DNA from 3 places in the Ensifer sp. LC384 genome. Region 3 is predicted to be linked to each of the others. Evidence: predicted binding sites of a transcription regulator. Region 3 holds the regulator's gene; each other region holds the start of a gene.
The links. The regulator LexA, encoded in region 3, represses DNA repair genes until DNA is damaged. The targets are predictions, from matches to a motif close to TGTTCNNNNTGTGTTCNG.
Positions count from the first base shown of each region.

Region 1: a site for LexA is predicted at 4,884-4,901, ahead of dnaE (DNA polymerase III subunit alpha). Genes of this name have one in related genera too.
Region 2: a site for LexA is predicted at 3,641-3,658, ahead of BC363_RS05515 (YifB family Mg chelatase-like AAA ATPase). Genes of this name have one in related genera too.

Region 1 is NZ_MBST01000034.1:267,539-275,214, reverse strand. It holds gene BC363_RS23300 (L,D-transpeptidase family protein) at 1-1,001, shown strand, start outside; gene dnaE (DNA polymerase III subunit alpha) at 1,105-4,602, opposite strand; gene BC363_RS23285 (hypothetical protein) at 5,049-5,621, shown strand; gene BC363_RS23280 (DUF5680 domain-containing protein) at 5,702-6,169, shown strand; gene BC363_RS23275 (ABC transporter ATP-binding protein) at 6,227-6,913, opposite strand; gene BC363_RS23270 (lipoprotein-releasing ABC transporter permease subunit) at 6,930-7,676, opposite strand, start outside.
Region 2 is NZ_MBST01000004.1:53,501-61,176, reverse strand. It holds gene BC363_RS05525 (LysE family translocator) at 204-821, shown strand; gene cysK (cysteine synthase A) at 960-1,928, shown strand; gene BC363_RS05515 (YifB family Mg chelatase-like AAA ATPase) at 2,019-3,551, opposite strand; gene gshB (glutathione synthase) at 3,739-4,686, opposite strand; gene BC363_RS05505 (endonuclease) at 4,976-5,968, opposite strand; gene ugpC (sn-glycerol-3-phosphate ABC transporter ATP-binding protein UgpC) at 5,965-7,080, opposite strand; gene ugpE (sn-glycerol-3-phosphate ABC transporter permease UgpE) at 7,144-7,676, opposite strand, start outside.
Region 3 is NZ_MBST01000015.1:114,593-122,268, reverse strand. It holds gene BC363_RS13915 (D-alanyl-D-alanine carboxypeptidase family protein) at 1-459, opposite strand, end outside; gene BC363_RS13910 (septal ring lytic transglycosylase RlpA family protein) at 520-1,551, opposite strand; tRNA gene BC363_RS13905 (tRNA-Ser) at 1,828-1,917, shown strand; gene BC363_RS35435 (hypothetical protein) at 2,143-2,307, shown strand; gene BC363_RS13900 (DUF4242 domain-containing protein) at 2,671-2,958, shown strand; gene BC363_RS35430 (hypothetical protein) at 3,139-3,282, shown strand; gene BC363_RS13895 (hypothetical protein) at 3,739-4,026, shown strand; gene BC363_RS13890 (hypothetical protein) at 4,064-4,306, opposite strand; gene lexA (transcriptional repressor LexA) at 4,487-5,203, shown strand; gene BC363_RS13880 (hypothetical protein) at 5,323-5,655, opposite strand; tRNA gene BC363_RS13875 (tRNA-Cys) at 6,294-6,367, opposite strand; gene BC363_RS13870 (thermonuclease family protein) at 6,835-7,536, opposite strand.

The sequences.
Region 1 (7,676 bases), on a different contig from region 3:
ACATCTATTCGAATGCGCCGATGCCGTTCATGCAGCGGCTGACCTGGTCCGGCATCGCGCTGCACGGGTCCAATCATGTGCCGGCCTACCCCGCCTCGCACGGATGTGTGCGCCTGCCGAGCAAGTTCGCCGCCAGTCTCTTCAAGATGACGTCGCGCGGCATGCATGTCCTGATAACGGACCGGCAGGTCAGCCCCACCGAAGTGTCGAGCGCCATGCTCTTTCAGCGCGAGCCGGCGCCAGGCGAGAACCCCGCGCCACTGTCGGATGTTCCGCTTCGTCCGGCGATCAGCCAGGCCGAGAACGTGCCGGTCGAAGTGGCGATGACAGAGGCCTCGACCGCGACGGCCGCCATCGTCGCAGAAGACCGCGAGCCGATCCGCATGCTGATCACCAGACGCGGCGAACGTGATATCAGGCGTGAAGTACAGTCCGCGCTGAACCAACTTGGCTATGTCGCCGGCGTGCCGGACGGCCACATCGGCCCGGACACAATCGCCGCCATCAACGCGTTCCAGACCGCCGAGGGATCGACCGTCGACGGCAAGCTGACGCCGGAACTAACCGACGCCATTTTCAAGAAGGCGGGCCGCGACACTCTCACCAATGGGGTGATCCTTGTCCGCCAGGGTTTCAAGCCGATTTTCGAGGCAGGCATCACAATCGACAGGCCGGAGCAGGCGCTCGGTACCCATTTCCTGCAATTTCAGGAGATTGACAGCGAAAAGGCCGAAGGAAAATGGTTCGGCGTTTCGCTCGAAAACCATTTGCCGTCATCGGCGAAAAAGCGCCTCAGCATCACCACCGACGCCGACCCATCCGCCGTCAACGCCGTGCAGCGCACGCTTGGCCGCGTGACGGTCCCCGACGATGTCCGCAAGCGGATTGGCGGCCTGCTTGCCGACGGCTCGTCGCTGTCGATTTCCGATATGGAAAGCGGACTTGAAACCGGCGACGGTACCGATTTCATCACCATCACCCGCGCATCACCACGGGGCTAACGCCCCGCTTAACCGATACGACACGCAAAACAATGCTGCGATCGCGGCTAACGTGCCGTGCCGTCCCTGAAGCGACGTTTATTCAAGCAATCATGCGGCGCGGTCAGACGAGTTCGACGTCGACCACACCCGGGGCCGAACGAAGTGCTGCGGCGATCTCCGGCGAAATCCGGAACTTCTCGCTGAGCTCGACCTCGATCTCGCGCTGACCGTTGTCCTTGATGACGATGAAGGAGACGAGGCCCTCACCCCGCGCATTCAAATGGGCGGCGATGGACTTCAGCGGCCCGGCATCGCGCACATAGACGCGCAGCGCCTTCTGCATCTGCAGCGATTCTTCCTCAAGCGAGCGCAGGGTCTGGATGCGAAGGCCGATACCTTCCGGGCGTTCCTCCGCCTGCACGGTCATCACCAGCGATTTGCCGGGCTCGAGCAGGTCACGATACTGGTGCAGCATCTCAGAAAACAGCACGGCCTCGAACTGGCCGGATGAATCGGAGAAGGCGATGATGCCCATCTTGTTGCCGGTTCGGGTCTTGCGCTCCTGCTTGGAGGTAACGGTGCCGGCGAGGCGGCCTGCCGTTGCCCCCTTCTTCACCGCACCGGCGAAATCGCCAAAGGTCTGGACGCGCATCTTGGCGAGCAGCGGATTGTAGGTATCGAGTGGGTGGGCCGAGAGATAGAAGCCCAGCACCTGGAATTCGCGGTGCAGCTTTTCCGAGGCGAGCCAAGGCGTGTAGGTGGGAAGCGCGATCCGTTCCGGTCCGGTCGCTGCCCCTGCCCCGAACATATCGCTCTGTCCGCTTGTCTTGTTTTCCTGCGCGCGCTGGGCAAAGCCCAGAATGCGATCGAGACCGCCGACCAGTTCGGCCCGATCGTAGCCGAAGCAATCGAAGGCGCCGGCGGCGATCAAGCTTTCGAACACACGCCGGTTGAGCAGCTTCGGATCGATCCTCAGGCAGAAATCCTCAAGGCTTGCAAACTCGCGGTCGCCGCGAACGGCAACGATGTGCTCGACCGCCGATTCGCCGACGCCCTTGATGGCCGCCAATGAATAATAGATGCGCTTGTCGCCGGTCTGGAAGTGCCGGAAGGACGACTGGACCGATGGCGCGATCACCTGGATCCCCAAGCGCCCAGCATCCTGACGGAAGTCGTTGACCTTTTCCGTGTTGGCCATGTCGAGCGTCATCGACGCCGCCAGGAACTCGACCGGATAGTGCGCCTTCATATAGGCCGTCTGGTAGGAGACGATGGCGTAGGCAGCAGCGTGCGACTTGTTGAAGCCGTAGTTGGCGAACTTGGCAAGAAGATCGAAGATCAGGTCCGCCTGCGGCTTCGACACCTCGTTCTTGACCGCGCCGTCGACGAAACGGGCGCGCTGCTTGTCCATCTCCTCCTTGATCTTCTTACCCATGGCGCGACGCAGAAGGTCGGCTTCGCCGAGCGAGTAGCCCGAAAGAACCTGGGCGATCTGCATCACCTGTTCCTGGTAGACGATAACACCCTGGGTTTCCTTGAGCAGATGGTCGATCTTGGGATGGATCGATTCGATCTCTTCTTCGCCGTGCTTGCGGGCGTTGTAGACCGGGATGTTTTCCATCGGGCCCGGGCGATAAAGCGCCACCAGCGCGATGATGTCCTCGATGCAGTCAGGCCGCATGCCGATCAGCGCCTTGCGCATGCCGGCACTTTCCACCTGGAACACGCCGACCGTTTCGCCCCGCGACAGCATCTCGTAGGTCTTTTCGTCATCGAGCGGAATGCTGGCGAGATCGACCTCTATGCCGCGGGTCTTGACGAAATCGACCGCGACCTTCAGCACCGTCAATGTCTTCAGGCCGAGGAAGTCGAACTTCACGAGGCCAGCCTGCTCGACCCACTTCATGTTGAACTGGGTGACCGGCATGTCGGAGCGTGGATCTCGATACATCGGCACGAGTTTCGACAGCGGCCGATCGCCGATCACGATACCGGCGGCGTGGGTCGAGGCGTGGCGATAAAGGCCTTCGATCTTCTGCGCGATATCAAGAAGACGGGCGACGACCGGCTCCTTTTCCGCCTCCTCCTGCAGGCGCGGTTCTTCCTCGATCGCCTTTGATAGGGGCGTCGGGTTGGCCGGGTTGTTGGGTACGAGTTTGCAGATCTTGTCGACCTGGCCGTAGGGCATCTCAAGCACGCGGCCGACGTCGCGCAGCGCCGCGCGCGCCTGCAGCGAACCGAAGGTGATGATCTGGGCGACCTGCTCGCGGCCGTATTTCGCCTGGACGTAACGAATGACTTCTTCGCGCCGGTCCTGGCAGAAGTCGATATCGAAGTCGGGCATCGACACGCGTTCAGGATTGAGGAAGCGTTCGAACAGCAGCGAGAACCGCATCGGATCGACGTCGGTGATCGTCAGCGCATAGGCGACGAGCGAACCTGCGCCGGAACCGCGGCCCGGGCCGACGGGAATGTCGTGCTGCTTGGCCCATTTGATGAAGTCGGCAACGATCAGGAAGTAGCCGGGGAACTTCATGCGCTCGATGACACTGAGTTCGAACGCCAACCGTTCGCGGTACTCTTCCTCGGTATAGCCGGGGGCCATGCCAAGCTTGCGCAAACGATCGTCGAGCCCCTCTTCCGCCTGTCGGCGCAGTTCGCTGGACTCGGCGCGCTCGGCCTCCTCCGGATCGTCGGAGGCGCCGGTGAAGCGCGGCAGAATGGGCCCGCGCGTCTTCAGCATGAACGAGCAACGCCGCGCGATCTCGATGGTGTTTTCAAGCGCTTCGGGCAGATCGGCGAAAAGCGCCGCCATCTCCTTCCGGCTCTTGAGGTAATGATCCGGCGTCAAGCGGAAGCGGCTGTCGTCGGAAACCATGGCGTTATGGGCAACAGCCATCAACGCGTCGTGCGCTTCGTAGTCGGATGGCGAGGGAAAGAACGCCTCGTTCGTCGCAACCAGCGGCACATCGAACTTGTACGCCAGGTCGATCATCCGGCTTTCATGCCGGAGGTCGAAGTTGCCATGCCGCTGCAGTTCGATATAGAGCCGATCGCCGAAGAGATCCTTCAAGGCCTCAAGACGCGCCTCGGCCAGGGCCGTCGAGCCGGACTTCACCGCCATGTCGATCGGGCCGCCGCCGGCACCTGAAAGCGCGATCAACCCATCGGTACCAGCCTCTGCAAGCCACGACCGCGTGATCCTCGTGACCTGACTGCCTTCCCCGCCGAGATAGGCGCGGCTCACCAGATCGACCAATCGCGTGTAGCCGTCGTCGGTCGCTGCGATCAGGACGATGGCCGGCAGCTTGGCAAGCTGCTGGGCGTGGCCGCGACGATCACTGTCGACCTCGTCTTCCATGTCGATCGACAGTTGACAACCGGTAAGAGGCTGCAAGCCGTCTTCGGCCGCCTTCTGGGAGAATTCGAGAGCCGCGAAAAGATTGTTGGTGTCGGCGATGCCGATCGCCGGCTGGGCGTCAGCTACAGCCTTGCCGATCACCTTCTTCAGAGGCAGTGCCCCTTCGAGCAACGAAAAAGCCGAGTGAACACGCAGATGCACGAACTGCGGATCCGCAGCCGTCTGATCGTTCCGTTCCACGCTGCCTTGATCCGCCATTTCGACACCCTGATTCCTGCCAGTGTGTCAGGATATCCCGCTTATCACCCGCCATGTCCAGTTTTGCATCGTGGGCCGGCGTTCTTTTCAACGGTGCGCTGCCGGGATGGTATCGAGCGACCCCGAATCGGGATCGCGCCGCTTCGAAAATATGCCCTCAGATCAAAGCCCGAGAGCGATGAAGGCAACGCTGGCGACGAACAGGCCCATCGATGTGAAGGCGGCGAGGTCACGAACAAAATCAGTCATAACATGGCTCCTTTTCCGTTATGTTTTTACTTTGTTCTATTTTTGTTCTCTCGTCAACCACCGTCGGGCACAGCGCCCGCTTTCCACCGCGCATGGTTAACTGCGTCGGCCATGACCGCTCGAGACCATTAACCGAAACCTTGAGTGCTCCGTGCATTGCGCCTATGACGAGAGCAACCACACGGAGCACCAGCGACATGAATGCACGCCTGACCCTGCCCCTCGTTTTCCTGCTTCCTTCGCTGGCCATTGCCGCCGAGGCGATCGACCCCGGCCGCATCGTTTCGGCGGCGACCGGCGACTGGGACAAAGACGGTGCAAGCGACCTGGCGCTGCTGGTGAAACCTGGCGACGGGACTGACGAGGACAACGCCGTCTATATCTACCTCGCCGGGGAAGACGGCCCGCTGGCTCTCAAGTCAGCCATTCCGAACAAGGTCTGGGGTCAATACGGCCTTGTCGGCCAGGCCCCGTCCATCACCGCGCTCCCGAATGGCTCTCTGCTGATTACCACGCACAACGATTCGGTCGGCCGCGACCGCTGGGAGCAGAAGCTGACGGTCGCCTACCGTAATTTCGACTTCGTCGTCGCCGGTTACACCTATTCGTCCTACGACACGCTCGATCCCAACAACACCTCGCAATGCGATCTGAATGTCCTGACCGGCAAGGGCAAATCGAATGACAAGCCCGTCAGCGTCAAAGGCGAACTTGTGCTTCTCAAGGATTGGACCGACAACCGCGGGCAGCACGCCTGCGGCATCTACTGATCGAGCCGTATGTTCCCTTTTTGTTCTTTACATCGATGCGATGTCGCGCCATGCTGCCACCGAACAAACAGGGTGTTCTCATGGCCAGCATCGAGCAGCTCAAAGACTTCATCGTGGAAGCCAAATCGAAGACATATGTCGGCGGTGGCATAGCGCGTGCTCCGTCGCGCGCGGGATCCCGCGATATCGGCTATCAGCGCGATCAGTGGCGGTATCTCGACAGTTACTTCGGTGGAACCGACTTTGCCGGACAGGAGACGGTGTGGCTCGAGGACGATACCCGTTGGGCCATGAATTACTTCGGCCGCGTCATCCGGCCCGACCTGATCGATGCGGAAAGAGCTGGCATCGTCATCAAGGCCGCGCTCGAAACCATGTATCGTGAGAAGCAGCACTTCCTCGGCGGAATGGAATATCGGCACGCCTATGGCTATTACATCGACAGCAGCCGTGGCGACACAGGGCACTTTTCCGGACGCGAGGTCATTTTTGTCGACGGCGACGAAGCCTACGAGCTCGACTATCGCGGCGGCCTCATCGTGCCGTAAGCCAAGGGACCGAGCGTGATGGCGCCGTTTCGTCGAAACTGGGCGTTGCCGCGAGCGTTACTTCAGCTCGACAACCTTGCCATCTTCGATCGTCACCCGTCGGTCCATCAGCGACGCCAGTTCGTGATTGTGCGTAGCGATCAGCGCTGCGAGGCCTGACTGGCGAGCCAATGCCTCGAGCGCCTCGAAGACGTAGCCGGCGGTTTCCGGATCAAGATTGCCGGTCGGCTCGTCGGCCAGCAACACCAGCGGGGCATTGGCAACCGCACGGGCGATCGCCACGCGCTGCTGCTCGCCGCCCGATAGCTCCGACGGGCGGTGGTCGGCTCGGTGGCCGATGCGCATATAGTCGAGCAGCGCCCTCGCCCGTTCAGCGGCCTCGGCCTTGCCGAGACCGGCGATCAGCTGCGGCATCATGATGTTTTCGAGAGCGGTGAACTCCGGAAGCAGATGATGGAACTGGTAGACGAAGCCGATCTCGTTGCGACGGATCGCGGTGCGCCTGTCGTCGTTGAGACCGTCGCAGGTCACGCCGTTGACCACGACCTTTCCGCCATCAGGGCGCTCGAGCAGGCCGGCGACGTGCAGCAGCGTCGACTTGCCGGTGCCCGACGGCGCCACAAGCGCAACGGTCTCGCCGCTTTTCAGCGTGAAGTCCGCCCCCTTGAGGATCGAGAGAAAAGTGTCCCCCTGCCCGTAATTACGCTCGATGCCCGAAAGCTGCAGTGCCACGCGCGCATTCATTCAGATGATGTCCTTGTCATTCGTACCGCAGGGCCTGCACGGGATCGAGACGCGAGGCGCGCCATGCCGGAAAGATCGTGGCGAGGAACGACAGGCTGAGGGCCATGACGACGACGAGGATCGTCTCGTCGGCGTTCATGTCTGCCGGCAGCTGGCTCAGGAAATAGAGCTCGGGGCTGAACAGCGTCGTACCTGATATCCAGGAGAAGAACTGGCGAATGGACTCGATGTTCAGGCAAACGACGACACCAAGCAGTACGCCGGCAACGGTTCCGGCCACGCCGATCGCGGCCCCGGTCATGAAGAAGATGCGCATGACCGATCCGGAGGTCGCGCCCATGGTGCGGAGGATGGCGATATCGCTGCCCTTGTCCTTCACCAGCATGATCAGCCCGGAGATGATGTTCAGCGCCGCGACCAGAACGATCAGAGTCAGGATCATGAACATCACGTTGCGCTCGACTTCGAGTGCGGAAAAGAACGTCTTGTTGCGGTCGCGCCAGTCGGTGATGAAGATCTGCCGTTCCGCAACGTCCTCGACCGGCTTGCGCAGCTCGTCGACCATATCAGGGTGCTCGACGAAGATCTCGATCTGCTGCGCCAAACCTTCCGCATTGAAGAAAAGCTGGGATTCCTCGAGCGGCATGAAGATGATCGACGCGTCGTATTCCGACATGCCGATCTCGAAGATTGCCGAGACCGTATAGGCCTTGACCCGCGGGTTCATGCCCATGGGCGTCACGTCGCCGTTCGGCGATGTCAG
Region 2 (7,676 bases), on a different contig from region 3:
TGAATTGCTGCATGGTTTTATCCTTAGAGCGGCTAGGATCTAAGGAAACATGCAGCAGAGCTCTACGCATCTGCCGGTTCCGGGCAATGCCAGACTTGTCACCCGATCAATTTTATCGCGAAATTGCCGTCTGCATGACGATCCGGATTTCCATTTCAGACCCTCTGCGCTAAGAAACGGCGTCGCCACCGGAAGGAACGATCATGACGCTTGCAGCCCTGCTTGCCTATAGCGGCGCTCTCTTCATCGCAGCCATCATTCCCGGTCCCGGCGTCACCGCCCTCGTCGCGCGGGCGCTCGGCTCCGGCTTTCGCGAGACATTCTTCATGGGTCTCGGCCTGATCCTCGGCGACATGGTTTATCTGACCGCCGTGGTGCTCGGCCTGGCGCTGATCGCCCAGACTTTCACCACCGTTTTCCTGATCGTCAAGTTCGCCGGCGTGCTCTATCTCGGCTACATCGCCTGGAAGCTCTGGACGGCTGGCCTCCTGCCGCAGGACATCAAGGCGAAGACGTCGACAAACGCGTCGATGTCGTTTCTTTCGGGCCTGCTGGTCACGCTCGGCAATCCCAAGACGATGCTGTTTTACGTGGCGCTCGTGCCGACGCTGATCGACATCGCCGCGATCGGGCCGCGCGAATACGGACTGTTGCTGATGGCCACATTCCTCGTGCTGCTGACCGTGCTCCTGCCCTATATCTTGCTTGCGGCACGGGCGCGCACGCTGCTCAAACAGCCGAAGGCTTTGCAGGCGCTGAACCGCGTCGCCGCAGGCGTGCTCGCCGGTACCGCCGCCTATATCGCCACCCGCGCCGCCTGAAAAAACATTCCCCGGACAGCGCTTGCGCCGGTGGTTTTTCCTCCGGCGGATCGGCGCGTCGCGTTTACCGTTCTGGAATAGAACGGGCATTGTCCCTATTGTCACAACCAAACGGTTCAAATCCAAGGGAGAAACTTAATGTCTGACACGCGCAAGCCCGGCCGCGGCCGCGTCTATTCCTCGATCACGGAAACGATCGGCGACACTCCCATCGTGCGGCTGGACAAGCTTGCCAAGGAGAAGGGCGTCAAGGCCAATCTTCTCGCCAAGCTCGAATTCTTCAACCCAATCGCCTCGGTCAAGGATCGTATCGGCGTTGCCATGATTGAAGCCCTGGAAGCGCAGGGCAAGATCGTACCCGGCCGCACCACGCTGGTCGAGCCGACCTCGGGCAACACGGGCATTGCGCTTGCCTTCGTCGCCGCTGCCAAGGGCTACAAGCTGATCCTCACCATGCCGGAAACCATGTCGGTCGAGCGCCGCAAGATGCTGGCGTTGCTCGGCGCCGAGCTGGTGCTGACCGAAGGCGCCAAGGGCATGAAGGGCGCCATCGCCAAGGCACAGGAACTGGTCGACACCCTGCCCGACGCGATCATTCCGCAGCAGTTCGAAAACCCGGCAAACCCGGAAATCCATCGCAAGACGACGGCCGAGGAAATCTGGAACGACACCGACGGCAGCGTCGACATTCTCGTCTCGGGCATCGGCACCGGCGGCACCATCACCGGCGCCGGCCAGGTGCTGAAGGCACGCAAGCCGTCGATCAAGGTGATCGCGGTCGAGCCGGAGGAATCGCCGGTGCTTTCGGGCGGAAACCCCGGCCCGCACAAGATCCAGGGCATCGGCGCCGGCTTCGCGCCCGCGATCCTCGACACCGGCATTTATGACGAGATCGTCACCGTCAACAGCGGCGAGTCCGTCGAGATCGCCCGGCTCGTCGCCAGGCTCGAAGGCGTGCCGGTCGGCATTTCCTCGGGTGCAGCGCTCACTGCCGCCATCGAGGTCGGCCAGCGACCGGAGAACGCCGGCAAGAACATCGTCGTCATCATTCCGTCCTTTGCCGAACGGTATCTTTCGACGGTTCTGTTCGAAGGTCTTGGTGCGTAAGTAGCCGCCACCTCCGCAAATTGCCGGAAGGGCGTCATTGGCGCCCTTCTGTTCTGCCCATCAATTAGCCAGACCCACTTCAGACGAGCGCTACGCGGCCGCCTGCAGGCGCTCGCCGGCGATGCGGTAGGAGATCGCTTCGGCGAGATGCAGCCGGCCGACGGTTGCGGCTCCGTCGAGATCGGCGAGCGTTCGCGCAACCTTCAGGACGCGGTGATAGCCGCGTGCTGAAAACTTCAGCTTCTCCGCAGCGTCGCGCAGCAATTGCAGCCCCGAAGCGTCGGGCTCGGCGATCCGCTCGATCATCGCCGTCGAGCAGCGGGCGTTGCTGGCCGGTTCGCGACTGCCGAGCGCCATAAAACGATCGATCTGCAATTCGCGGGCGCGGGCGACACGTCTTGCCACCGCAGCACTTGCCTCTGCTGCCATCGGCCGGATCAGGTCCGCGGCGCTGACGGCCGGCACGTCGATGCGCAGATCGATCCGGTCCATCAGCGGGCCGGAGATGCGGGCCTGGTAATCGGTCAGGCAGCGCGGGCCACGGGCGCAGCTGCGGCCGGGCTCGCCCGCCATGCCGCAGCGGCACGGGTTCATGGCCGCCACCAGCTGGATCGCGGCGGGATAGCTGACCCGGTGATTGGCACGGGCGATGATGCATTCGGCCGTTTCCAGCGGCTGACGCAGCGCATCGAGCACCTGTGGCGAGAACTCCGGAAACTCGTCGAGAAACAGGACGCCGTTATGGGCAAGCGATGCCTCGCCGGGTCTTGCCCGCACACCGCCGCCGATCATCGCCGCCATGGTGGCGGAATGATGCGGGGTGCGGAACGGCCGCCGGTCGGACAGCTTGCCGCCCGGCAGTTGCCCGGCGATCGAGTGGATCATTGAAACTTCGAGCAGCTCGGCCGGCGTCAACGGCGGCAGGATCGACGGCAGGCGCGCCGCCAGCATTGATTTGCCCGAGCCTGGCGGGCCGACCATCAGCAGATTGTGGTTGCCGGCGGCGGCGACTTCGAGCGCCCGCTTGGCACTTTCCTGCCCCTTGATATCGGCGAGATCAGGCAGATCGGCATCACCGGCACGAATGGCCGGTTCCGGCCGGGAGAGAACCTGCGTCCCTCTGAAATGATTGGCGATGGCGATCAGGCTGCGGGGTGCGAGAATATCGATCTCGGCACCGGCCCAGGCTGCCTCCGGCCCGCTTTCGGCCGGGCAGATCAGCCCCTTTCCGAGCGCGTTGGCGCCTATCGCCGCCGGCAGCGCGCCGGCGACAGCCGCGACCGTGCCGTCGAGATTGAGCTCGCCGATCACGACATAGCCGTTCAGCGCATCGCCGGGAATGGCGCCGAGCGCGGCCATCAAACCGAGGGCGATTGCCAGATCGAAATGGCTGCCTTCCTTCGGCAGATCCGCGGGCGCGAGATTGACGGTGACTTTCTTGGCCGGCAGCGCCAGGCCTGACGCATGAAGGGCGGCCTGCACACGCTCGCGGCTCTCGGCGACCGCCTTGTCAGGCAGGCCGACGATCTGCATGCCGACCCGTCCGGGCGCGACCATGACCTGGACGTCGACCGGGACACCCTCTATCCCCTGGAAAGCAACCGTACTGACACGCGCAACCATGACCGCCTCTTCGACCAGGGCGGCCCGCCGTGCCGCCGCAACCCCTCTCGGTTGCAGCGAAAAATCTTGCACGGATCACGCACAAAAACAAGAACAATAATAGAACATCGCCGTCGCAGGCGATCGGTTGCTATCAGTCTCCGGAGCCCGGCAACGGGAGAACCGGATCGCAACCCATCGCTGTGCCTCAGGCGCGCTTGCGCTCGATCGCGTCCCACAGCAGGCTGGCGACGTCGGCGCCGCCGAATTTCTTGACCTCGCGGATACCGGTCGGCGACGTCACATTGATCTCGGTCATGTAGTCGCCGATGACATCGATGCCGACGAAGAGGAAGCCGCGTTCCTTCAGCGCCGGGGCGATGCGGGCGCAGATTTCCTTCTCGCGCGCCGTCAGTTCGGTCGGCTCCGGCCGGCCGCCGGCATGCATGTTGGAGCGGGCGTCATCTTCGGCCGGCACGCGGTTGATGGCGCCGACCGGCTCGCCGTCGACGAGCAGGATGCGCTTGTCGCCCTTGCGCACCGCCGGCAAATATTCCTGCGCGATGAAGGGTTCGCGGAACATCTGGCCGAACATTTCAAGCAGCGACGACAGGTTGCGGTCGTCGCGCGTGGAGTGGAATACGCCGGCGCCGCCATTGCCGTAGAGCGGCTTCAGGATGATGTCGCCCATTTCCTCACGGAAACGCGCGATCTCGGCGGCATCGCGGGTAATCAGCGTCTTCGGCATCAGATCGGCAAATTCGGTGACGAAGATCTTTTCCGGCGAGTTGCGCACCCAGGCCGGGTCGTTGACCACCAACGTCTTCGGATGCAGGCGCTCGAGCAGATGCGTCGAGGTGATGTAGGCCATGTCGAAGGGCGGGTCCTGACGCAGCATGATCACGTCCATGGTCGAAAGATCCAGCCGCTCCGGCTCGCCGAGCGTGAAGTGATCGCCCTTGACGTCGCGCAGTGTCATCTGCTGCGCTGTCGCGAAAACCTTGCCGTCACGCAAGGACAGCTTCTCGGGCGTGTAGTGGAAGAGGCGATAGCCGCGTGTCTGCGCCTCGAGACTCATCGCGAAGGTGGAATCACCCGCGATGTTGATGCCCGAAACATGGTCCATCTGGACCCCGACATTGACGATTTTCGCCATCTTCCCGTCCCTGTTGGATCAGTTGATGATTTTGGGTCGATCGACCCAAAATCATGAACATGATCGATTTTAATACGTTCGAGCGGAATATGGGCGGAAAACCGCGCGCACTTTTCCTCATCCCGCTCTACTGCATGTTTCCTTAAATCCTATCCGATTTAAGGATAAAAACATGCAGCAATTCAAAGTGCTACGGCGACCTTTGCGCGTCTGGTAAGCCGCGCGGCGCTGTAGAAAAGCCCGCAACATGTAGAGTGCGGGCGCGCCTTAGGCAAGGAGAGGGGCCGGCCTATTCAAAACCCTCGACCGTGCAGGTGATGAGATCGTGGTCGGAGAGCGGACGACCGGTCGCGTCGAGCGATGGAATGATGCGGCTTTCGCCGATCTTCAGCCCGCGCGTGAGGAACCAGTCGAGCTTCATCGCCCGCTCCGGCCAGCGCGTGATCAGGCTTGGTCGGGTCGTCATCAGCTCGATCGGTCCGCCATGGCGGGTGAAGCCGCGCGCGGCACTCATGGCGAACAGCCCTTCCGCCTCGAAGTCACCGCCGGCATGGTTGCCGGTGTTGAGATCGCCGCCGATCAGAACAGGCATGGCCGGGAAGGCTTCATCGAGCGCATCGATGAGTTCCTTGACCTGGCGCTCGCGATAGGGCGCCGTCGTCGCGCTTTCGAGATGGGTGGAAACGGCGACGAAGGGCCCCGCTTCCGTCTCGATCAGGGCACCGATGGCAAAACGCTCGCCGACGCGCGGCTGGTCGCCGCCATCCATGAACCAGAGCCGCTCGCCCCAGAGGCGGATCATGAACGGCTGGCTGAGCGCTACTTTGGCCATCACGGCATTGCCGTGGAAGCCCTTCTCGTTGACATCGTCCTTGCAGAATTCCAGTTCCGTATCGGAGCCGAGGCCAAGCTCGATGAACTCGACGCCGTAGGCGTATTGCATCCGAAGCGTGGCTGCGACCTCGGCGGTCGGGTGGCGTTGGCCAGTGCGGGCCATGCCATTGTCCATTTCCGAAAGCAGCACGACCGGCGCGGCGGTTGCCGCCAGGTGCGTGGCGCTTTCCGGCGCAAACAGGCAGCGTTCCAGGTTCCAGGCGGCGACGGCAAACGGGAAGGCAAGCGGCTCGTTCGATGACGGCTCGCCGCCGATCTCGATGCTGTTCATCTCGGGAAGCGCCGCCATCACGGCGTCATGGGCAGCGATCGAACTTTCGATCGTCGTGAAACCGGCGCGGGTTTCCTGCGACGGCACGGAGAGGATGCTGACAGACTTTTCGATCATAGTGCCGGCTCCAGGCCGAGGGGGCGAGCGCTTTCATCAATAGTGGCGAAAGACGCGCCGCGCTCCAGTCGCTTGCCGTTCTCGGTCGAGAAGAAATGCAGGCGGTCGGTCGCGATCGTCACGGCGAGATCGCCGGACAAGGGGATTTCGGGAGAAAGCGCCACCGTCAGTGCCTGATCTTCGATGGTGCCGTGGACGAGGCGTTGCGCCCCGAGCTCCTCGACATAGTCGACCTGGAACAGCATCGCGTCCTCGCCGACGCCGGCAAGCCGCAGATCCTCGGCGCGCAGACCGACGGTAACCGGCCCTTCGACCGGAGCACGCTCGCCAAGCTCGATCATGTAGGTGCCGACATTGAGGCGCGTGCCATCGATGCGGCCCTTGATCAGGTTCATGGCCGGCGAGCCGATGAAGCTGGCAACAAAGGTGGAGGCCGGACGATGGTAGACATCGAGCGGGCGACCGATCTGCTCGATCCGGCCACCGTTCAGCACCACGAGCCGGTCGGCCAGCGTCATCGCCTCGAGCTGGTCGTGGGTGACGTAGAGCGATGTGGTGCCGAGGCGCTTCTGCAGCCGCTTGATCTCGCCGCGCATGGAGACGCGCAGCTTGGCGTCGAGGTTGGACAGCGGCTCGTCGAAGAGGAAGGCGGCCGGCTTGCGCACGATGGCGCGGCCCATGGCCACGCGCTGCCGCTGGCCACCGGAAAGCGCGCGCGGCTTGCGGTCGAGATAGGGCCCGATCTCCAGCATGCGCGCCGCTTCCGCGACGCGGGCGTCGATCTCGGCCTTCGGCGTCTTGCGGTTCTTCAGGCCGTAGGCGAGGTTCTGGTAGACCGTCATATGCGGATAGAGCGCATAGTTCTGGAAGACCATGGCGATATCGCGCTCGGCCGGGTCGACCTCGTTGATGATGCGCGGGCCGATCTTGACCGCGCCCTTCGAGATAGATTCGAGGCCGGCGACCATGCGCAGGAGCGTGGACTTGCCGCAGCCGGACGGGCCGACCAGCACGATGAATTCGCCGTCTTCGATATCGATCGAGACGGACTTCACCGCTTCGACATTGCCGGTATAGATTTTCGAGACCTCGGCGATGGTGATGGCCGCCATGGCTGCCTCCGTTGGTAAATTGCGTTTGAGGGAGCGGCGAAGACGGCTTCGCCTCTCCGTTGTCTACTTGTCGCTTTCCGTCAGGCCCTTGATGAACCAGCGCTGGAAGATCACCACGATCAGGACCGGCGGCAGCATGGCAAGGATCGCGAGCGCAAAGGCCTCATTGTAATCGGGGATGTTCGAGCCGACCCAGACGAGCAGGATCTGCTTGATGCCACGCACCAGCGTGAAGAAGCCTTCATCCGTGGTCATCAATGTCGGCCAGAGATACTGGTTCCAGCCATAGACGAACATGATGATGAAGATCGCCGCCATCATCGTGCGCGACAGTGGCACCAGCACGTCGATGAAGAACTTGAACGGGCCGGCGCCATCGATGCGCGCCGCCTCGAGCAGCTCGTCCGGCACAGACTTGAAGAACTGCCGGAAATAGAAAGTGCCCGTCGCCGACGCGAGCAGCGGCACGATCAGGCCGGTATAGGTGTTGGTCAGCTTCAGCGTGTTCATCACCTCGTAGGAGGGAAGAATGCGCACTTCGAGCGGCAAGAGCAGCGTCGTGAAGATGATCCAGAAGAAGAAGGTCGCGAGCCGGA
Region 3 (7,676 bases):
GCGGGCCCGCGCGGTCATCTTGTCGGCAAAGGCGGCTTCGCTGCCAGCCATACCCTCGCCGAGGATGATGCAGGCATCGTTGGCAAGCTGAACCGCCACCCCCTGCAGCAAATCGGCCACGCGGATGCGTGACTTCAGCGCCGCAAACATCGTCGAGGTGCCGGACGGCGCACCGCCGGTGCGCCATGCGTGTTCGGAAACGTCGAAGACCGTCTCGGCCGAAAGCTCGCCCTTGGCGATCGCCTCGGCGACCACCTCCATCGTCATCAATTTGGCAAGCGAGGCGGGCGGAACGGGCTCGTTCTCGGCGCGGGAAAACAGGACGGTGCCGGTTTCGGCATCCACCAGCAGGATCTGCTTCGCCTTGGTGTCGAACGCCACCGGCTGCGTCTGGGCCGCCGCAGCACCCGCGAGCAACGCCGCACAGCAGAACGCGACCGAAAGCATCTTCAAGCGCATGGGAAACTCCGGTTTCCCATTGGGCATAGCAGCGTCGTCAGAATGGCACAACGCACGGGATTACCGGATCGACCCGGATCTGCCTTGGCGCTTGGCATGGGCAACGATGGATTCGGGTGTAAGCGGATTGGTCTCGACCATGATCGCTTCAAACGGCGATTCCGCATCGCTTACCCGCACTTCCACGTAGGCGGCCGCATAGGCCATGTTGCCGTCTGGCACCGGAATGTATTCCGGCCGCTCGCGCGGTATCGGCCCGATGTCCGGCAGCATGACGAACTCGTTCAGCGACTGCGGTGCAGCAAACTGCGGGACAGGCGCAGCAAGGGCCGTGATCGGGCCACCGGTATCAAGCGATGACTTTGATGGAATGGTCAGCGTTCCCAACTGGTTGCGCATCGGCTCATTCGAGGCAACCATCACGCCGGTCGCGATCTGGCCTTCCGGCATGACGCCGGGGCTGCGATCGCCCTTGGTGACATAGGACGCCATCAGATATGGCATATCGTTGCCTTCGAGCGGTGCGCGGCCGACATATTGCACACGAACTTTGGCGCTGCCCTTCTGCTTGATATCGAGCAGATCTGCTGTTTTCGACGATACGTCGATGATACGGCCGTACTCATAAGGACCGCGATCGTTCACGCGAACGATGACCGATGTGCCGTTTTCCGTATTGGTAACGCGCGCATAGCTCGGCAACGGGAATGTCGGATGGGCCGCCGAAAGATGGAGCTTGTCATAGACTTCGCCATTGGCGGTTAAGCGACCGTGGAAAGCCGAGCCGTACCAGGACGCGACACCTGTTTTGTTGTAGCCGAAATCTTCCTTCGGCTGATACCACTTGCCCTTGACCTGATAGGCCTTGCCGACTTGGAATCGGCCGCCGCCCTTCGGGATATTCTTGCCGGTGGCGACACGGGGGCTTGCCTTCACGCCGTAAACCGACTCGGCGAAGTATTCTTTGCTTCTCGGCTTGCTCTTCTTGATACTGGACGTGGATCCGCAAGCCGCAAGCGTTGCGCAAAGCACGGGAACCGCCGCAAGGCGCAGTCCCTTGATCAGATATGCCGCATTTTTACTGGATGTCATCTGTCCCACAACATCATTCGAACAAGCCGTACTCGAAACCTTCCACTCTTGCCCCCAGCGGAAATCTCGGCGTCCCGAAACGGAACAGTCGAGTAATCATGACAGCAACAAGGCAAAATTGCGAACCGGCGAATGGCCAGCCGCCCGAAATCTCCAGTTATGGTTTACGAATGGTTATGGCGACGAAGTGAGCAGCGGATCCGCTGAGAAAATCTTGCAGCCCGCGCATGTTAAATCTTGCAAAGCGGCAAGGCTTCGCGCAATAACGCCCTGCCCGGAGGAGTGGCCGAGCGGTTTAAGGCACCGGTCTTGAAAACCGGCGTGCGTGAAAGCGTACCGTGGGTTCGAATCCCACCTCCTCCGCCATCGACTGCCTCATTTTTCTCCACCCGTTACTGAGTTGCACCGCCAAGCAGGTGTTCCGACCGCGGCCGCATACCAGTTTTGCGGGCAACGCCCGCCATCGCAGCAACACAGGCGCGTGCAATTGCCAACCTGCAGCCAGGTCCGCTTGCCATCCCGGATGATTTGAGGGAGAATCCGATTCCGGCCCCTCGAGGCCTGGGCAATCTCCCACAACTGGAGAAAACCATGCCTCTTAAATATCTGATGACAGCCGCTTTTCTCGCTGTTCTGACGCTTTCCGGATGTGCAAGCACCGGCGATGCGAACACAACCTATGCGCAATGGCAGGGGCCATTGCCCGTGCCCGATCCGTCTGCCGCAAGTCCGGGCGGTTTCCGTCTCAGCTACTGAGTTTCATGACAGCAGCGCGCATCCAATACGACAGGCCAATGGCGCGGTAGCGCGTTAGACCTGCTGCATGATTTCCCCCTGTAGCAATCGGCTCCGAACGGAGCCCGTGCACGCGGTCGCTCTGCACTCCATAGTGCTTGGGGATGTAACTTGCGGTTCGCGCAAGACCCTTCAAACATTTGCTCTCGCTGGCTTCAAAGCTGCGAAGCGCACCTGCTGGTCTGCTAGCCGAAAAAGGCAAGGACTGCCGTTGTCCGACGCGGTGCCACATGCAAATCGCCTTGCATCCAATCGCAAGCACTGACTCCCATTTCATTAGGGAGGCTTGATGTATTGGTCATCCAACAGTCAAGGAACTGAGCGATGCCCACTTTCATCATCGAGCGCGACGTGCCAGGCGCTGACAAGCTCAGTCAGGACGACCTCTGTGCACTGTCGGCGAAATCCAATGCTGTCGTCGCCGATCTCGGCGTGCCGTACACATGGATCACGAGCTATGTCGCCGGCGACAAGCTCTATTGCGTCCACGAGGCACCGAGCGCCGACGTCATTCGCGAACACGCCGAACGCGGCGGGTTTCCGGCCAACAGAATAACGGAAGTCGCCGCCGTGATCGGGCCTTCGACAGCATCTCAAGGACGCGGCAAATAGCCGAAGCGGTGTTATAATCACCGCGGGCGGGACATCGGCGTCATGACACCCCCGAATCGCCGCCCGGGCCAATGCTCCCCGCGCGCCGTCATTGACTTCCGGCGGCATCAATGCAGGCTAGTCTGCCGGTCATTCGGCGCCCATGAGGGTTCCCCGGCACACCTTTTCAAGGAGACGATCATGGCAAAGGGTCAAGTGCGAAGTAACCGCGAGGTTAGAAAACCCAAGAAGGACAAGGCCGTCAAAGCCGCCGTTACGACAGAAGGCTCACAGGTGAAGCTGGCAGGCAGCAGCTTTTCGCTCGGCAAGAAAGACAAGAAATAGGACAACCGCCTCTAACCTCTCGAACCAAATAGTCGGGAGAGTTTTGTCAGTGACCAGTTGGACTGGGGGTGCACGTCTCCGCACACCCTGCGTGACTGGTCGCCGCAATGCCAGAAACCCCAGCACGCTTGCACGTCGCGCGCCCCCCCTGAAATGCAAAGATCATTGCGGGCGGCAGCACTGGCCAATCGCTTCCCATGTCTGCTGCCAGGCCTGATCGGCCGGCGACACGCCGCATGTGGTAGGCGTCGGAAGATCGAGAACGCCGACACGCACCCTGTTCATGCAAATCTTTGTGCCTTCCCTGCCACACCGTGAGCAGCCGTCATCACCTTTGGCAAAGAACTGTTGAACACGGCACAGTGCCCGGCATGCTTGCTGGACTTTGGAACGAAAGCGCGGTTCACATCGTTAACCAAACTATCGGCACCACCTCTGATCTAGCGGACGTTCACCGTGCTTGCAGCCTTGCTTATCGCCTCGATTATCGCATCGCCTAACATCGCCCTCAGCGCTGCTACGGTCGACGACCTGCAAGCCGATTTCGAAACCGCCGTGCCCTGCCAGCAGATCGATGGCCGGAACGTTTGGAAGGGAACGATCGCCTACTATATCCAGTCCTTCGTCTATCAAGGCGACACGCCCGTAGCGACCGACGCGGCGGACGCCGTCCTGCCGGAGGACAACTCGGCTGAGACCGTCAAGGAGTTCGAGGACGCCTGTTCCGCCACGCAGCCGGCTTGAACCACTCTCTCCTTCGCGACGCTCGCCCAGCAATCGCTCAATGCCAGTCTATTTCCACTTCGCTCCATCGACGGTGGCGCAACCGAGCGGCGTTGCGAGAGGTAAGCTTGAGCCGGTCACAACCCCAAAGATTGATCGGCCCCGGCATTGCCGCATTCAACGCGATGCCGACTTCGTCGAACGGACTCTCCCTGTTGTCCACATATTGATACCAGCGGAACCCAAGGACCGCGGTCGCCGGAACAACGATCGTCAGCAGGATTCGAACCAGCTTCTTCATTGCACCCTCATTGCGTAAACGGAACGAGGCATATCGGCGCCTTGCGGCACGCGCAGCGTCTAGTTGGCCGATGCGCGCACGCTTGATCCCACATTCACGGAATTTTAGGCACTTGCGGAACACATATGGAACAGATAGTGTCTGTTCTTGATTTGTTTCACGCTTCTGGAGCGACTTGCCATGCTGACCCGCAAGCAACAGGAATTGCTTCTTTTCATCCACGAACGAATGAAGGAATCGGGTGTGCCGCCGTCTTTCGACGAGATGAAGGATGCACTCGACCTGGCTTCAAAGTCGGGCATTCACCGGCTTATTACGGCGCTGGAGGAACGCGGTTTCATACGCCGTCTTCCCAACCGCGCCAGAGCGCTCGAGGTCATCAAGCTGCCGGAAGCCTATGCAGCAAGCGCCCAACCCCGTCGCGGGTTTTCCCCGAGCGTCATCGAGGGCAGCCTCGGGAAGCCGCCGGCCCCTGCCCCCGCCGCGAAAGCGCCGCCGGTTGCTGACAACAGCTCCGTGTCGGTTCCGGTTATGGGACGCATTGCCGCCGGCGTTCCGATCTCGGCGATACAGAACAACACTCACGACATCTCCGTTCCGCTCGATATGATCGGCAGCGGCGAGCACTATGCCCTTGAAGTGAAGGGCGATTCGATGATCGAGGCCGGCATCTTCGATGGCGATACGGTGATCATCCGCAATGCCACCTCGGCCAATCCCGGCGACATCATCGTCGCGCTCGTCGATGATGAGGAAGCAACGCTGAAGCGCTTCCGGCGCAAGGGCGCGTCGATTGCGCTCGAGGCGGCCAATCCGGCCTACGAGACGCGTATTTTCGGCCCCGACCGCGTCAAGATTCAGGGCAAGCTCGTTGGCTTGATCCGCCGCTACCACTAAGCCTTGCTCAAGCCAGCTGCCTTCGTGCTGGCCTGCCTTCCTCTTCCTTGAACGTCTCGCCACCTTGGGGTAGCGAGACGGGCATCTCCAACTCGTGCGGCTTGCACGCTCGAAAAATGTTACTGGTGAATCGAGTACTCGCCCAGTTCGCAGAGGTCCTGCGTGTCTTCAGTCGTGTCGAGACCGGAGCCTTCTTCGAATTCAAAGCGCATGTCGTATTTGCAGACATCACGTCCGTCGGCGATGGTGATTTCCATGCTTTCGCCCGGATTGAGTACCTGCCGCCCGAAGACGTCGTCCTCCCACTGATCAACACCGACCGGCGACGTGTAGAAGTTCGTCAGAACCGCTTCCGTCTTGTTCTTCAGCTGAAAGACGAGATCCTCAGCGCTTGCGGTGGCCGTCGACGCGGCAAGAACGGCAAGAGCAGTCAGGGCGATCTTACATTTCATTTTATGTCATCTCCTCCATTGTCGGTTTTGTTTGACACTACCTGTACGGGTCGTGCCGCCGGAATATTCATTCCCGAACCCGTCTAGAGACAATATTCCTTGCACTGACAATACCAGCCGAGTCACCATTTCGGGGTGTGTCCTTGGCAGGCCATGCAGGTTGACGCCTGTTCGCGCGCACGGCAACGCGGATGGGCCACGACCGACTTATGGCGCGGCTTATCTTCAAACCCATGCTCGCCGTAAGCAGGGGCTGGCGGGTGTCATCGCTCGCCGCATCACCCCACCCCACCCCACTATCTCCACCGTGTGCGGCGCAGTCGTCTGCGTAAGGTAGATTTAACCCAGCAATCAATTCCCAGGGAGTGGACGCCGGGCCAATGGGGCCATCGTCGCACAGGCATCGGCAATCGGTCGGCGACTAGCTTTGCCGGGCAAGATGCCGAGCGCGCACGCCTCGCCACGGCGGCGGGGCCGCCCGCTTTAGTTGGGACGGAATCGGCAAGCAATTGCTGGCGGTCGAGGATAACGAAGCAGGAGGAACGGGGAACAAATTCCCACATATAGAAAAAGCGTGGCAGGTGCTGCAATTGAGCACCCTGAATTACAACGCAAAATCAAATAATTAGGTGTGGCTTTGGAGGCCTCGCCCGGAATTGAACCGGGGTACAAGGATTTGCAGTCCTCTGCGTCACCACTCCGCCACGAGGCCTCACCGACTGAGATTATCAAGTCGTGGCGAGCGTTTAGAATGAATATAGACAGAGTGCAAGAGGGTTCATTCTGAATGCGATCCTTTTTTCATCCTGAACAAGCGTTTCCATTCCGTTCTGTGGATTGCGGCTGCATGCCCCAGCCCTACCCTCTTTTTCGAGAAGAACGGATATGATCATTCGAGCCCCGGTCCTCCCCCGCGGAACGACAAGGCAGTTGACCGGCGCCGTCTGCGAACACGGCGCGCAGAGTCGGACGAATAGACATCCTGGGCCGTCCGGTGCCAGCTTCGCACGCAGCGCCGCCGCTCAGACTTTCACACCTCATGAAGATTCGACGTGTTTGGCTGCCGCCCGATGACGGCAACATTTTCTCGCTGGACGTTTTTCCGGCGCATCGCCGACAGGTTTTGAGCCGCAGCGCCGGATCGCTCCTTCACGGCCGCGGAGGCGCTTTCGCCAGGATCTAGCACCACGGCGTTGACCGTCCCTTCCAGGGGCGAACCAGGCCTTCCGAGACGAGAATGTTACCGAGCGAACGGCCGTCGCGCATCACCACGCGCAGCTTCTCGCTGGTCTTGTCGTCGTCCCTGCCGATCGCTTCGATCAGCCTGAAATCTCCAGAGTTCAACAGTTCACGCAATCGCTGCTTGGCGTAAAAGCCGCGTGCGCGCTCGCCATCGCAACTTGCCTGCTTGATTCGCGGGGCGTCGATATCGGCGACGCGGATCGCTTCACCTTGATAGCGGAACGTGGCACCGTCGATGACGCAGTTGTCGTTGCGGATACCGCAGAAATAGAACTGATTCGCCTTGGCCTGGAGGGCTGCTGGCTGCGCGACAGGGCGCTCAATCGGTGTTGGCGCGGCCAACCCGACGTTGACTGCGGGTATCGGTCCGTCGACAGGCTTCGCCTTGTGTGCGGCCGGCGGCACGGCGGCACGAACCTGTGCTTTCGGCCGATCTTCCGCTCTGGATGTCGATGTAGACTTGGGTGCCGATGCGAACACACCCGAAACGCCCGGCAAATCCGGCAATTGTCCGCGGTGGTCATAGGCAACGACGCCACCGACTGTCAGCACAGCGGCGAGATACCAGGGCAGCATGCCGCCTTGCTTTTTTGTCCGGCTGCCGCGGCGACGCCCGCGGCGTGTCGTGGTCTTACCCATTCCACCCCATCCTTGATCCGGCCGGCATTATGCTGCCGATCCGTTGCCGAATGGTTTTCACCGACAGCCCGAAAGCGGGAGTTTGAATTTGAGTGCACGACCTTTGGGATGGCGCAACGGAGTACGGCGGCCCACGAGCT